One region of the Kosakonia pseudosacchari genome, then DNA from elsewhere that is predicted to be linked to it. Evidence: predicted binding sites of a transcription regulator. Region 1 holds the regulator's gene; the other holds the start of a gene.
The links. The regulator PhoB, encoded in region 1, activates phosphate uptake and scavenging genes when phosphate is short. The targets are predictions, from matches to a motif close to CTGTCATAAAACTGNCNNAT.
Positions count from the first base shown of each region.

Region 2: a site for PhoB is predicted at 2,804-2,823, ahead of pstS (phosphate ABC transporter substrate-binding protein PstS). Genes of this name have one in related genera too.

Region 1 covers NZ_CP063425.1:1,060,389-1,066,717, forward strand. The annotation lists gene sbcD (exonuclease subunit SbcD) at 1-568, opposite strand, end outside; gene phoB (phosphate response regulator transcription factor PhoB) at 767-1,456, shown strand; gene phoR (phosphate regulon sensor histidine kinase PhoR) at 1,478-2,776, shown strand; gene brnQ (branched-chain amino acid transporter carrier protein BrnQ) at 3,183-4,502, shown strand; gene proY (proline-specific permease ProY) at 4,586-5,938, shown strand; gene IP581_RS04910 (2-hydroxyacid dehydrogenase) at 5,992-6,329, opposite strand, start outside.
Region 2 covers NZ_CP063425.1:4,889,722-4,896,050, forward strand. The annotation lists gene pstA (phosphate ABC transporter permease PstA) at 1-595, opposite strand, end outside; gene pstC (phosphate ABC transporter permease PstC) at 595-1,554, opposite strand; gene pstS (phosphate ABC transporter substrate-binding protein PstS) at 1,678-2,718, opposite strand; gene IP581_RS23245 (hypothetical protein) at 2,992-3,570, opposite strand; gene glmS (glutamine--fructose-6-phosphate transaminase (isomerizing)) at 3,637-5,466, opposite strand; gene glmU (bifunctional UDP-N-acetylglucosamine diphosphorylase/glucosamine-1-phosphate N-acetyltransferase GlmU) at 5,673-6,329, opposite strand, start outside.

The DNA.
Region 1 (6,329 bases):
CACCCACCGTGGTTAAATGGCCGCTGGCGATAATCGGCAGTGGTTTGTCACCGCGCAGTTCACAGGCCTGAGAAAATTGCTGTTGATAGTAATCGGTGATCGCCGCCAGCAAATGCTGCTGTTTTTGTTGTCCGGAAAGCCCCGCCTGGCTCACGGTAATATCGCGCGGGCGTAAAAACGGCACCGGGCAAAATACCGCACCGGGTTCGCCATCGCGGCGATAGAGCCAGAACGGCTGGGTGCCTGCACTGGCCACCACGGTGGTTTTCAGGTAGGCAAGGATCGCTTTTGATTCATTCAGCGTGGCCACGGAATCGTGGTTTCCCGCCAGCACGATAAGCTGGCAGCCCGTCTGCTGGAGTTTGACCACAAAGCGGTTGTAAAGCTCGCGGGCGTAGCTTGGCGGGGAACCGGTATCGAAAATATCGCCTGCGACAATAATGGCATCCACCTGATGCGTTTCGGCGGCGGCGAGCAGCCAGTCGAGAAAAGCGTCATGTTCGGCGGCGCGGTTTTTACTGTAGAAGTTTTGACCCAGATGCCAGTCTGAAGTGTGAATGATGCGCATAGCGGTTCCGTGGCGAAAAAGCGTAAAGCCGATTATAAACATTAAGCAGATGAGGGACATAACCGAACGCAAATTTGCGTTGTCACACGGCCACCGCACGGGTCATATAGCGGTCATCTTATTCATAAATCTGTCATAAAACTGACGCATAATGGCGCCGCTACATATACTGACGACTTAATTAAAACAGGGCGAATTATGGCGAGACGAATTCTGGTCGTAGAAGATGAAGCACCGATCCGTGAAATGGTGTGCTTCGTGCTCGAGCAAAATGGTTTTCAACCGGTGGAAGCTGAAGATTATGACAGCGCGGTGAACCAACTTAACGAACCCTGGCCCGACCTGGTTTTACTGGACTGGATGCTGCCTGGCGGTTCTGGCATTCAGTTTATTAAACATCTTAAACGCGAAGCGATGACCCGTGATATTCCGGTGATGATGCTGACCGCGCGCGGGGAGGAAGAGGATCGCGTTCGCGGTCTGGAAACGGGGGCGGACGATTACATTACCAAGCCATTTTCACCGAAAGAGCTGGTCGCGCGCATTAAAGCCGTGATGCGCCGTATTTCACCGATGGCGGTGGAAGAGGTGATTGAAATGCAGGGGCTGAGCCTCGATCCTTCCTCGCACCGCGTGATGACCGGTGAGAATCCGCTGGATATGGGACCGACAGAGTTTAAACTCTTACACTTCTTTATGACGCACCCGGAACGGGTTTATAGCCGCGAACAGCTGCTGAACCACGTATGGGGAACCAACGTTTACGTTGAAGACAGAACCGTGGACGTGCATATTCGCCGTCTGCGCAAAGCGCTGGAACACAGCGGCCACGATCGTATGGTGCAAACAGTGCGCGGCACGGGATATCGTTTTTCGACCCGTTTCTGAAATTTGACAGGAGTGTGACGCGTGCTGGAACGGCTGTCATGGAAAAGGCTGGTGCTGGAGCTCCTCCTTTGTTGTATCCCCGCCTTTATTCTCGGCGCGATTTTCGGTTACCTGCCCTGGTTTTTGTTCGCCGCGGTAACCGGGTTGCTGATCTGGCATTTCTGGAATTTACTGCGTCTTTCCTGGTGGTTGTGGGTCGATAAAAGCATGACGCCGCCGCCGGGCACGGGAAGCTGGGAGCCGCTACTTTACGGGCTACACCAGATGCAGATGCGTAACAAAAAGCGCCGCCGCGAACTGGGAAATTTGATCAAACGCTTTCGCAGCGGTGCGGAATCGCTGCCGGATGCGGTGATCCTTACCACTGAAGAAGGGGCGATTTTCTGGTGTAACGGTCTTGCGCAGCAGATGCTGGGGCTGCGCTGGCCGGACGATAACGGCCAGAATATCCTTAACTTATTACGCTACCCCGAATTCACTAAATACATCAGGAACCAGGAGTTTGGCCGACCTCTGCATCTGGTGCTCAATAATGGGCGGCATCTTGAGATCCGCGTCATGCCCTACAGCGAGCAACAGCTGCTGATGGTGGCGCGCGACGTGACGCAAATGCACCAGCTGGAAGGCGCGCGGCGTAACTTTTTCGCTAACGTCAGCCATGAACTGCGCACGCCGTTAACGGTGCTGCAGGGCTACCTGGAGATGATGCAGGAGCAAACGCTGGAAGGGGCGCCGCGCGAAAAAGCGCTGCACACCATGCGTGAGCAAACGTCGCGGATGGAAGGGCTGGTGCGTCAGTTACTCACGCTGTCGAAAATTGAAGCCGCGCCGACGCTGCCGCCAAACGAAACCATTGATGTGCCGATGATGCTGCGGGTCGTCGAGCGTGAAGCGCAAACCCTCAGTCTGCAAAAGCACACCTTCAGTTTTGAAGTGGATAACACGCTTAAAGTGCTTGGTAACGAAGAGCAATTGCGCAGCGCAATCTCAAATCTGGTGTATAACGCCGTCAACCACACGCCAGCGGGTACGCACGTTATTGTGCGCTGGCAGCATGTCCCGCAGGGGGCGGAATTTAGCGTGGAAGATAACGGACCGGGCATTGCCGCAGAACATATTCCGCGCCTGACCGAACGTTTCTACCGGGTGGATAAAGCCCGCTCGCGGCAAACCGGCGGCAGCGGTCTTGGGTTGGCGATTGTCAAACACGCGGTGAATCACCACGAAAGCCGCCTTGATATTGTCAGTGAACCGGGCAAGGGCACCCGTTTTAGCTTTGTTCTGCCGGAACGTCTGGTTGCCAAAAAAGCCGCTTCCTGAAGGTCCTGTCAGCATATCTTTCCAGCGGCCTGCGAAAACAGGCCGCTTTCCCGCACCGTCTACCGCCGCTGAAACGTATTTTGTACGTCTGTTGATTTTTTGTTCGCATGATCAGCCATGTGTTTTTCTGATAAATAGAGTATTTAACTGCTTGTTTTTTGCAATGCAGCATAACAATCTGGTTTTGCGATCCCACCTTGCCTTTAAACGTTATAAGCGTTTAAATTGCGCCCCATACATTGTCAGACCGACTGTGTTCACGTGGTAAATCGAAAAACTATTCTTCGCCACGTTGTAGATAAAGCATTTCCCGCTGAATTTTCACGCAATTGGCGTTTTATTGTTCGGTCGGGAAAGGCCAATAATTCATCACTTTACGACACCACATCCACAGGCAGTAAAACTTATGACCCATCACTTAAAACCACGAGACATTGTTGCTCTGGGCTTTATGACCTTTGCCCTCTTCGTTGGCGCAGGTAATATCATTTTTCCTCCGATGGTCGGCTTACAGGCGGGTGAACACGTCTGGACGGCGGCATTTGGCTTTCTGATTACCGCTGTGGGGTTGCCGGTGCTTACCGTTATCGCGCTGGCGAAAGTGGGGGGTGGCGTCGATAGCCTGAGCACACCGATTGGTAAAGTGGCGGGTGTGCTGCTGGCGACGGTTTGCTACCTGGCGGTTGGGCCACTGTTTGCGACGCCGCGTACGGCAACCGTGTCGTTTGAAGTCGGCATTGCACCGCTGACCGGCGAAGGCGCGATGCCGCTGCTGATTTACAGCGTGGTGTATTTCGCGCTGGTGATCCTGGTATCGCTCTATCCGGGCAAACTGCTTGATACCGTGGGTAACTTCCTTGCCCCGTTGAAAATCATCGCGCTGACTATCCTCTCGATCGCCGCGATTGTCTGGCCGGCTGGCTCCATCAGTCACGCGCTGGACGCCTACCAGAACGCCTCTTTCTCCAACGGTTTCGTCAACGGCTACCTGACGATGGATACGCTGGGCGCAATGGTCTTTGGCATCGTGATTGTCAATGCGGCGCGTTCGCGCGGCGTGACCGAAGCGCGTTTGCTGACCCGTTACACCGTTTGGGCTGGCCTGATGGCGGGCGTGGGTCTGACGCTGCTGTATCTGGCGCTGTTCCGCCTGGGTTCAGACAGCTCTTCGCTGGTTGAGCAGTCTGCCAACGGCGCCGCCATTCTGCATGCTTACGTGCAACACACCTTTGGCGGTGCGGGCAGCTTCCTGCTGGCGGCGCTGATTTTCATCGCCTGCCTGGTGACGGCGGTTGGCCTGACCTGCGCCTGTGCTGAGTTTTTCGCGCAGTATCTGCCGCTCTCTTACCGTGCGCTGGTGTTTATTCTGGGTATCTTCTCAATGGCGGTCTCCAACCTTGGGTTGAGCCACCTGATTCAGATTTCGATTCCGGTGCTGACGATGATCTACCCGCCCTGTATCGTACTGGTGGTGCTGAGTTTTACCCGCTCCTTCTGGAACAGTTCAACACGCGTTATTGCGCCGACCATGTTTATCAGCCTGCTTTTTGGTATCCTTGACGGCGTGAAAGCCTCCGCGTTTGCTGAACACCTTCCTGCCTGGACACAGCGCTTGCCGCTGGCGGAGCAGGGGCTTGCCTGGTTGATGCCAGGGCTGGTGATGGTGATTCTGGCCGCAATCTGGGATCGCGCCGCAGGACGACAAGTGACATCCAGCGCGCATTAACAGCAGCAAACACGGTTTGTTTAACCACGGGGTACGCGCTCCGTGGTTTTTTATTTTTGTGTTGAATAATGGCAGTGGAAACGATGGAAAGTACTAATAAGCTGAAGCGTGGGCTAAGCACCCGCCACATTCGCTTTATGGCGCTGGGTTCAGCGATTGGCACCGGGCTGTTTTACGGCTCCGCAGACGCCATCAAAATGGCCGGGCCAAGCGTGCTGCTGGCTTACATTATTGGCGGTGTCGCCGCGTATATCATTATGCGTGCGCTGGGCGAAATGTCCGTGCATAACCCTTCTGCCAGCTCCTTCTCTCGCTACGCACAGGAAAACCTCGGCCCGCTGGCCGGTTATATCACCGGCTGGACGTACTGTTTTGAAATCCTGATTGTCGCCATTGCCGATGTGACCGCGTTTGGCATTTATATGGGCGTCTGGTTCCCGACGGTGCCGCACTGGATTTGGGTGTTGAGCGTGGTGCTGATTATCTGCGCCATTAACTTAATGAGCGTGAAGGTGTTCGGCGAACTGGAGTTCTGGTTCTCGTTCTTTAAAGTCGCCACGATCATCATCATGATTGTCGCTGGTTTCGGCATCATCATCTGGGGCATTGGCAACGGGGGGGAACCGACCGGTATCAGCAACTTGTGGAGCCACGGCGGCTTCTTTAGCAATGGCTGGCTCGGCACGGTAATGGCGCTGCAAATGGTGATGTTTGCCTACGGCGGTATTGAAATCATTGGTATCACCGCCGGCGAAGCGAAAGATCCGGAAAAGTCGATCCCGCGCGCCATCAACTCCGTGCCGCTGCGCATCCTGGTGTTCTATGTCGGGACGCTGTTCGTGATTATGTCCATTTACCCATGGAACCAGGTAGGCACTAACGGCAGTCCGTTTGTGCTGACCTTCCAGCATATGGGCATCACCTTTGCCGCCAGCATTCTTAACTTTGTGGTGTTGACCGCCTCGCTTTCTGCCATTAACAGCGATGTGTTCGGTGTCGGACGGATGCTGCACGGCATGGCAGAGCAGGGAAGTGCGCCGAAGATGTTCGCCAAAACCTCGCGCCGCGGTATTCCGTGGGTCACGGTGATGGTGATGACGGTCGCGCTGCTGCTGGCGGTCTATCTGAACTACATCATGCCGGAAAATGTCTTCCTGGTGATCGCCTCGCTGGCGACCTTCGCCACGGTGTGGGTGTGGATCATGATCCTGCTCTCACAGATTGGTTTTCGTCGCCGTCTCTCCGCTGATGAAGTGAAAGCGCTGAAATTCAAAGTCCCGGGCGGGGTGGCTACGACCGTCGCCGGGCTGATTTTCCTCGTGTTTATTATTGCGCTGATTGGCTGGCATCCGGACACCCGCATCTCGCTGTATGTCGGCTTCGCGTGGATTGTGCTGCTGCTGATTGGCTGGATGTTTAAACGCCGCAAAATCTGATAACCGTGCCGGATAAGCGTTAGCTTGTCCGGCATTGTCTCGCCAGACGCTGGTTAAACCACCGGCGTCAGCAGTTTTCCTTGCGTAAAATAGCTCACCAGATTATTGATGGTCAGATCTGCCATCGCCTGACGTGTTTCGGCGGTATTACTGGCGATATGCGGCAATAACACCACATTTTGCAGGCTGCGCAGCGCGGGCGGAATATGCGGTTCCTCTTCAAACACATCCAGCCCGGCGCCGCGTAGTTTCCCTTCCTGAAGCACAGCGATTAACGCCCCGGTATCCACCACGCTGCCGCGCGCAATATTGACCAGAATGCCCTCTGGCCCCAGCGCTTCCAGTACTTCACGGTTGATAATGTGCTGCGTTGTTGCACCGCCTGGCAAGG
Region 2 (6,329 bases), 1.1 Mb from region 1:
AAATCATCTTCCACTTCGGCGTTCCCAACGCGTAAGCCGCTTCACGCAGGCTGTCCGGCACCAGTTTCAGCATGTTTTCCGTGGTACGGATGACAATCGGCACCTGCAACAGCGCCAGCGCAATCACACCGGCCCAACCGGAGAAGTGCTGCATCTGCGCGACAACAATGGTGTAAACGAACAGGCCGACCACAATTGAAGGCGCTGAAAGCAGAATGTCGTTGATAAACCGAATAATTTCAGCCAACAGTGATTTACGGCCATATTCCGCCAGATAAATCCCGGCCATAATGCCCAGCGGCGTACCGACAACCGTTGCCCAGAGAATTAATAGTCCGCTGCCCGCCAAGGCGTTAGCCAGGCCACCGCCCGCCGTATTGGGTGGCGGCGTCATTTCGGTAAACATCGCCAGCGACATACCATCAAAACCGCGTGTAACCGTCGACAGCAGGATCCAAATCAACCAGAACAGACCAAAGGCCATGGTCGCCATTGACAATGTCAGGGCTATGCGGTTTTTCAGACGGCGGCGCGCCTGCATTTTGCGACGCGATTCAGCCAGTTGAGCGGTGCTTTGCATTTCAAGCGTAGCCATTAGCGTGCCCCCTCGTTTTTCGCCAGGCGCATGATCATGAATTTTGAAATGGCCAACACGATAAAGGTGATCACGAACAGGATAAGCCCCAGTTCCATCAATGCTGCGACATGCAAGCCCGATTCAGCTTCGGCGAACTCGTTCGCCAGCGCAGAGGTAATACTGTTGCCAGGCATAAACAGCGAAGCACTGTCGAGCTGGTAGGTGTTACCGATGATAAAGGTCACCGCCATGGTTTCACCCAGTGCGCGCCCCAGCCCCAGCATCACGCCGCCAATCACCCCGTTTTTGGTAAATGGCAGTACGATACGCCAGATAACCTCCCAGGTCGTGCAGCCAATGCCGTAGGCCGACTCTTTCATCATCACCGGCGTTTGTTCGAATACATCGCGCATTACCGCCGCAATGTACGGAATGATCATAATGGCGAGGATCACCCCGGCAGCCAGAATACCGATACCAAATGCGGGGCCGGAAAACAGCGCGCCGACAAAAGGAATGTTGGAAAGGACATTGCCCACCGGTTCCTGGAAATAAGTTGCGAACAGCGGAGCAAAAATAAACAGCCCCCACATGCCGTAAACAATACTCGGGATCGCCGCCAGCAGCTCAATAGCAATACCCAGCGGGCGTTTCAGCCAGTTTGGCGACAGCTCCGTCAGAAACAGTGCGATACCAAAACTCACCGGAACAGCGATAAGCAACGCGATGACCGAGGTAACAATGGTGCCATAAATCGGTACCAGCGCCCCGTAGACGTCATTCGGCGCATCCCACTCTTTGGTCCACAGGAAAGAAAAACCAAACTTCTGAATGCTTGGCCATGAGGAGAAAATCAGGGACACGATAATGCCGCTGAGCAGCAATAACACAATCAGCGCAGCCAGTCTTACCAGTGCGCTGAATAACATGTCGCCTTTTTTACCCGGGGGATTAAATGCCGGCTTGGTTGCAGCCATAAATTACTCTTCAGTTTAACGTCTTACGAATTTGCCCGCAGGCACTTGCGCTTGCCGGCCTACAGAAGATCTGTAAGGCGGATGGTGTAAGCGCCATCCGCCATGTTCTTCAAAAACGAGTGCTTAGTACAGTGCTTTACCGCTGCTGTCTTTCACGTTGGCTTTCCAGGCAGCGCGAACTTGTTCAACAACGCTATCCGGCAGGGTTGCGTAGTCGAGGTCGTTAGCTTGTTTGCCGCCTTTTTTGTAGGCCCAGTCAAAGAACTTCAGCACTTCGGCACCCTGCTCAGGTTTAGCCTGCTCTTTGTGCACCAGAATGAACGTGGTGGAGGTGATTGGCCACACATCCGCACCTTTCTGGTTAGTCAGGTCCTGCGCGAAAGATTTGCTCCAGTCGATATCTTTAGCCGCGTTGGAGAAACTGGTTTCCGTCGGGCTAACCGCTTTACCATCGGCAGAGAGCAGCTTGGTGTAGGTCAGGTTGTTCTGCTTAGCGTAAGCATATTCAACGTAACCGATAGAGCCCGGCAGGCGCTGAACGAACGCGGCGATACCGTCGTTACCTTTACCGCCCAAGCCGGTCGGCCAGTTAACGGTAGAACCAGAACCGACTTTAGATTTCCACTCTTCGTTCACTTTCGCCAGGTAGCTGGTGAAAACGAAGGAGGTACCGGAACCATCAGCGCGGCGAACCACAGCGATGTTCTGCGAAGGCAGTTTCAGGCCTGGGTTGAGTTTGGCGATAGCCGCGTCATCCCATTTTTTGATATTACCCAGGTAGATATCACCGAGGGTTTTGCCGTCCAGTACCAGCTCGCCGGATTTAACACCCGGGACGTTGATTGCCAGCACGATACCGCCGATCACGGTCGGGAACTGGAACAGGCCTTCCTGAGCCAGTTTGTCGTCAGACAGCGGAGCATCGGACGCACCGAAATCAACAGTTTTAGCCGTAATTTGTTTAACGCCACCCGAAGAACCGATGCCCTGATAGTTAATCTTGTTACCTGTTTCTTTCTGATAGGTATCAGCCCACTTGGCATACACCGGAGCCGGGAAAGTTGCGCCCGCGCCTGTCAGGCTGGCAGCTGCGTTTACAGCAAATGCACTCAGAGAAAAGGTCGCGGCGACAACAGTTGCGACAGTGGTACGCATAACGTTCATAATGTCTCCTGCAAGAATCGTAAATCGTTGTTTAGTGGCTACGATGAGCAAAATAGGACACTTTGATGACAGTTATATGCAATGATTGTTACTGTTTTATGACAGCAACGGATTACGGTTTGATTCAGTGAATATTGAATGCGTTATCAGCGAGATAAAACGCTTAATGACAATGATATTTCAGTATGATTTTAATTTTATGACACTAAAAACGTAGTTGAATCTGACAAGAAGTCCTAACCAACCGCGAGAAAAAAGCCACCGCGTATTAATTTATTTACGCTTCGGTTGCGTTAGCGCATCACGGCGGAATTGCATGATTTTCAGTGACACACGCCACTGCATCAATTTCGTCAGTTCTGGCCCATTCATCACCTGCCGCGCCAGCCACCAGAGAAAAAAACCGCTTCCCCAACAAGCCAGAGATAACCAGCTAAATGGCGCAAACATTAGCCATCCTGCCACCAGCACATTGCAAACAGATAACAGAAACCAGACTGCCAAAAACAGTTTCAGGGATAATGTTTTACCTTTCTCAACGCCTGTTAACGCGACGATCAGCAGAACGAACACGCCTATCCCGGCAATAATCCCCAGACCGCTAATCACCGATTTCGCTGCAATAGCCAAGCAAACATAGCTCAGCAGTAACGCATAAAATACTACCGTTGCGCTGCCATAAAATGTCATCCCGCCTCTGCCTGCAGGATAGGCCTTTGGCATCTCTGTAAATGCCTCCGCAGCCAGCTTCAACTCTGCCAGCTTGCGACCCGCTATTCCCGCATCAACGCCCCGGCAATAATTGATGAGTGCAAGCAACCTCGCACCTGCCATTTTTTCCAACAAACTCATGGCTATCCTTAAAAAAAGAGGCTGCCATCAGGCAACCTCTCTCTACATTATGAGAAGCTTAAGACCTTATTCCACAGTAACCGATTTCGCCAGGTTACGCGGCTGATCCACGTCGGTGCCTTTGATCAGCGCAACATGGTAAGCCAGCAGTTGCAGCGGCACGGTATAGAAGATTGGCGCGATCATTTCTTCTACATGCGGCATATCGATAATGTGCATATTGTCGTTGCTGGTGAAACCGGCATCCTGATCGGCAAAGACATACAGCACGCCGCCACGGGCGCGAACTTCTTCGATGTTGGATTTCAGTTTTTCCAGCAGTTCATTGTTTGGCGCAACAACAATCACTGGCATATCGGCATCAATCAGCGCCAACGGACCATGTTTCAGTTCACCTGCGGCATAGGCTTCGGCGTGAATATAGGAGATCTCTTTCAGCTTCAGCGCGCCTTCCAGTGCAATCGGATACTGATCGCCACGGCCAAGGAACAGCGCATGATGCTTGTCGGAGAAATCTTCTGCCAGCGCTTCAATGCGTTTATCCTGCGACAGCATCTGCTCAATGCGGCTCGGCAGCGCCTGCAAACCGTGAACGATATCGTGCTCAATGGCCGCATCAAGCCCTTTCAGGCGGCTCAGTTTCGCCACCAGCATCAGCAACACTGTGAGCTGAGTAGTGAACGCTTTGGTTGATGCAACGCCGATTTCCGTACCGGCTTTGGTCATCATCGCCAGATCGGATTCACGCACCAGCGAGGAACCTGGCACGTTACAAATCGCCAACGACCCCAGATATCCCAGCTCTTTTGACAAGCGCAGCGCCGCCAGCGTATCCGCCGTTTCACCAGACTGCGACAGCGTGATCATCAGGCTATTGCGACGCACCGCTGATTTGCGATAGCGGAATTCAGAAGCGATTTCGACATCGCACGGAACCCCCGCCAGCGCTTCAAACCAGTAGCGGGAAACCATACCGGAGTTGTAAGACGTACCGCAGGCAACAATTTGAATATGCTCAACTTTCGACAGCAGTTCGTTGGCATTCGGCCCCAGTTCGCTCAGATCAACTTCACCATGGCTGATACGGCCAGTCAGGGTATTTTTGATGGCGTTCGGCTGTTCGTAGATCTCTTTCTGCATGTAGTGGCGGTAAATACCTTTATCGCCCGCATCGTATTGCAGATTAGATTCGATATCAGGGCGTTTAACCTGCGCACCGGATTTATCGAAAACCGTCACGCTACGGCGAGTCACTTCCGCAATATCGCCCTCTTCAAGGAAGATAAAGCGGCGGGTAACCGGCAGGAGTGCCAGTTGATCGGATGCAATAAAGTTTTCGCCCATGCCAAGACCGATAACCAGCGGGCTGCCAGAGCGCGCTGCCAGCAGCGTGTTGGGATCGCGGGTATCCATAATGACCGTGCCATATGCACCGCGTAATTGAGGGATAGTACGCAGTACGGCTTCACGCAGCGTACCGCCCTGCTCCAGTTCCCAATGCACCAGGTGCGCGATAACTTCGGTATCTGTTTCAGAAACAAACACATAACCACGCGCTTTTAACTCTTCACGCAGCGGCTCGTGGTTTTCGATAATACCGTTATGCACCACAACAATATGATCAGAAACATGCGGATGCGCATTGCCTTCCGACGGTTCACCGTGTGTTGCCCAGCGAGTGTGGGCAATACCGGTCCCACCGTGCAGAGGGTGTTCTTCCGCCGTCTGAGAGAGCATCTGCACTTTACCGAGACGACGCAGCCGGGTCATGTGACCTTGCGCATCAACCACTGCCAGACCGGCAGAGTCATAACCACGGTATTCAAGACGACGAAGGCCTTCGAGAAGGATTTCAGCTACATCACGTTGCGCGACTGCGCCAACAATTCCACACATATTTTTTGATTCCGATTTTGGCATTATGCCTTTTGTTGTCGGTCAACCTGTTTACACGCCATGCTTCGACGCTGCCTGTGTACAACGCGAATTAGTGGGTGTAAGTGTCCGATTACCGGACTCCCCGAGCCTTGTAGAGAGTGGGGTTATTTTTATAGGTACTGCACGCGGGCGGGGGATTATCTTTCCCCTCATCCCTGAAATTGTTACTTCTTCTTCACCGGACGCTGCCAGCCCTGTTTTTGGACCTGCGGCACGCGGCTTAAAACCAGTTCATTTTCGTTAACGTTGCGCGTCACCGTGGTACCGGCGGCAATAGTTGCGCCTTTACCGACTGTGACAGGTGCCACCAGTTGCGTATCAGAACCAACAAACACATCATCACCAATGATGGTTTTATGCTTGTTCGCGCCGTCATAGTTACAGGTGATAACCCCTGCGCCGACATTCACGTTGTCACCAATTTCCGCGTCACCAAGATAGGTCAGATGGCCCGCTTTAGAACCTTTACCCAGCCGCGCTTTTTTCATTTCCACAAAGTTGCCGACATGCGCGCCAGCCAGCAATTCAGCACCCGGGCGCAAACGTGCAAAAGGCCCGATGGTACATGCCGCTTCCAGACGAGCATCTTCCACAACGCTGTAAGGACTGATTTCGCAATCGTCACCTATTTCGCTGTTTTTCAGGACACAACCGGCCCCGATCTTCACGCGATGGCCGAGCTTAACGTGACCTTCAATGATGACGTTAGCATCGATCTCGACATCCCGCCCGTGCTCCAGCGTACCGCGCAGATCGAAACGTGCAGGATCGCGCAGCATAACGCCTGCCAGCAGCAGTTTCTCCGCTTGTTCAGACTGGTA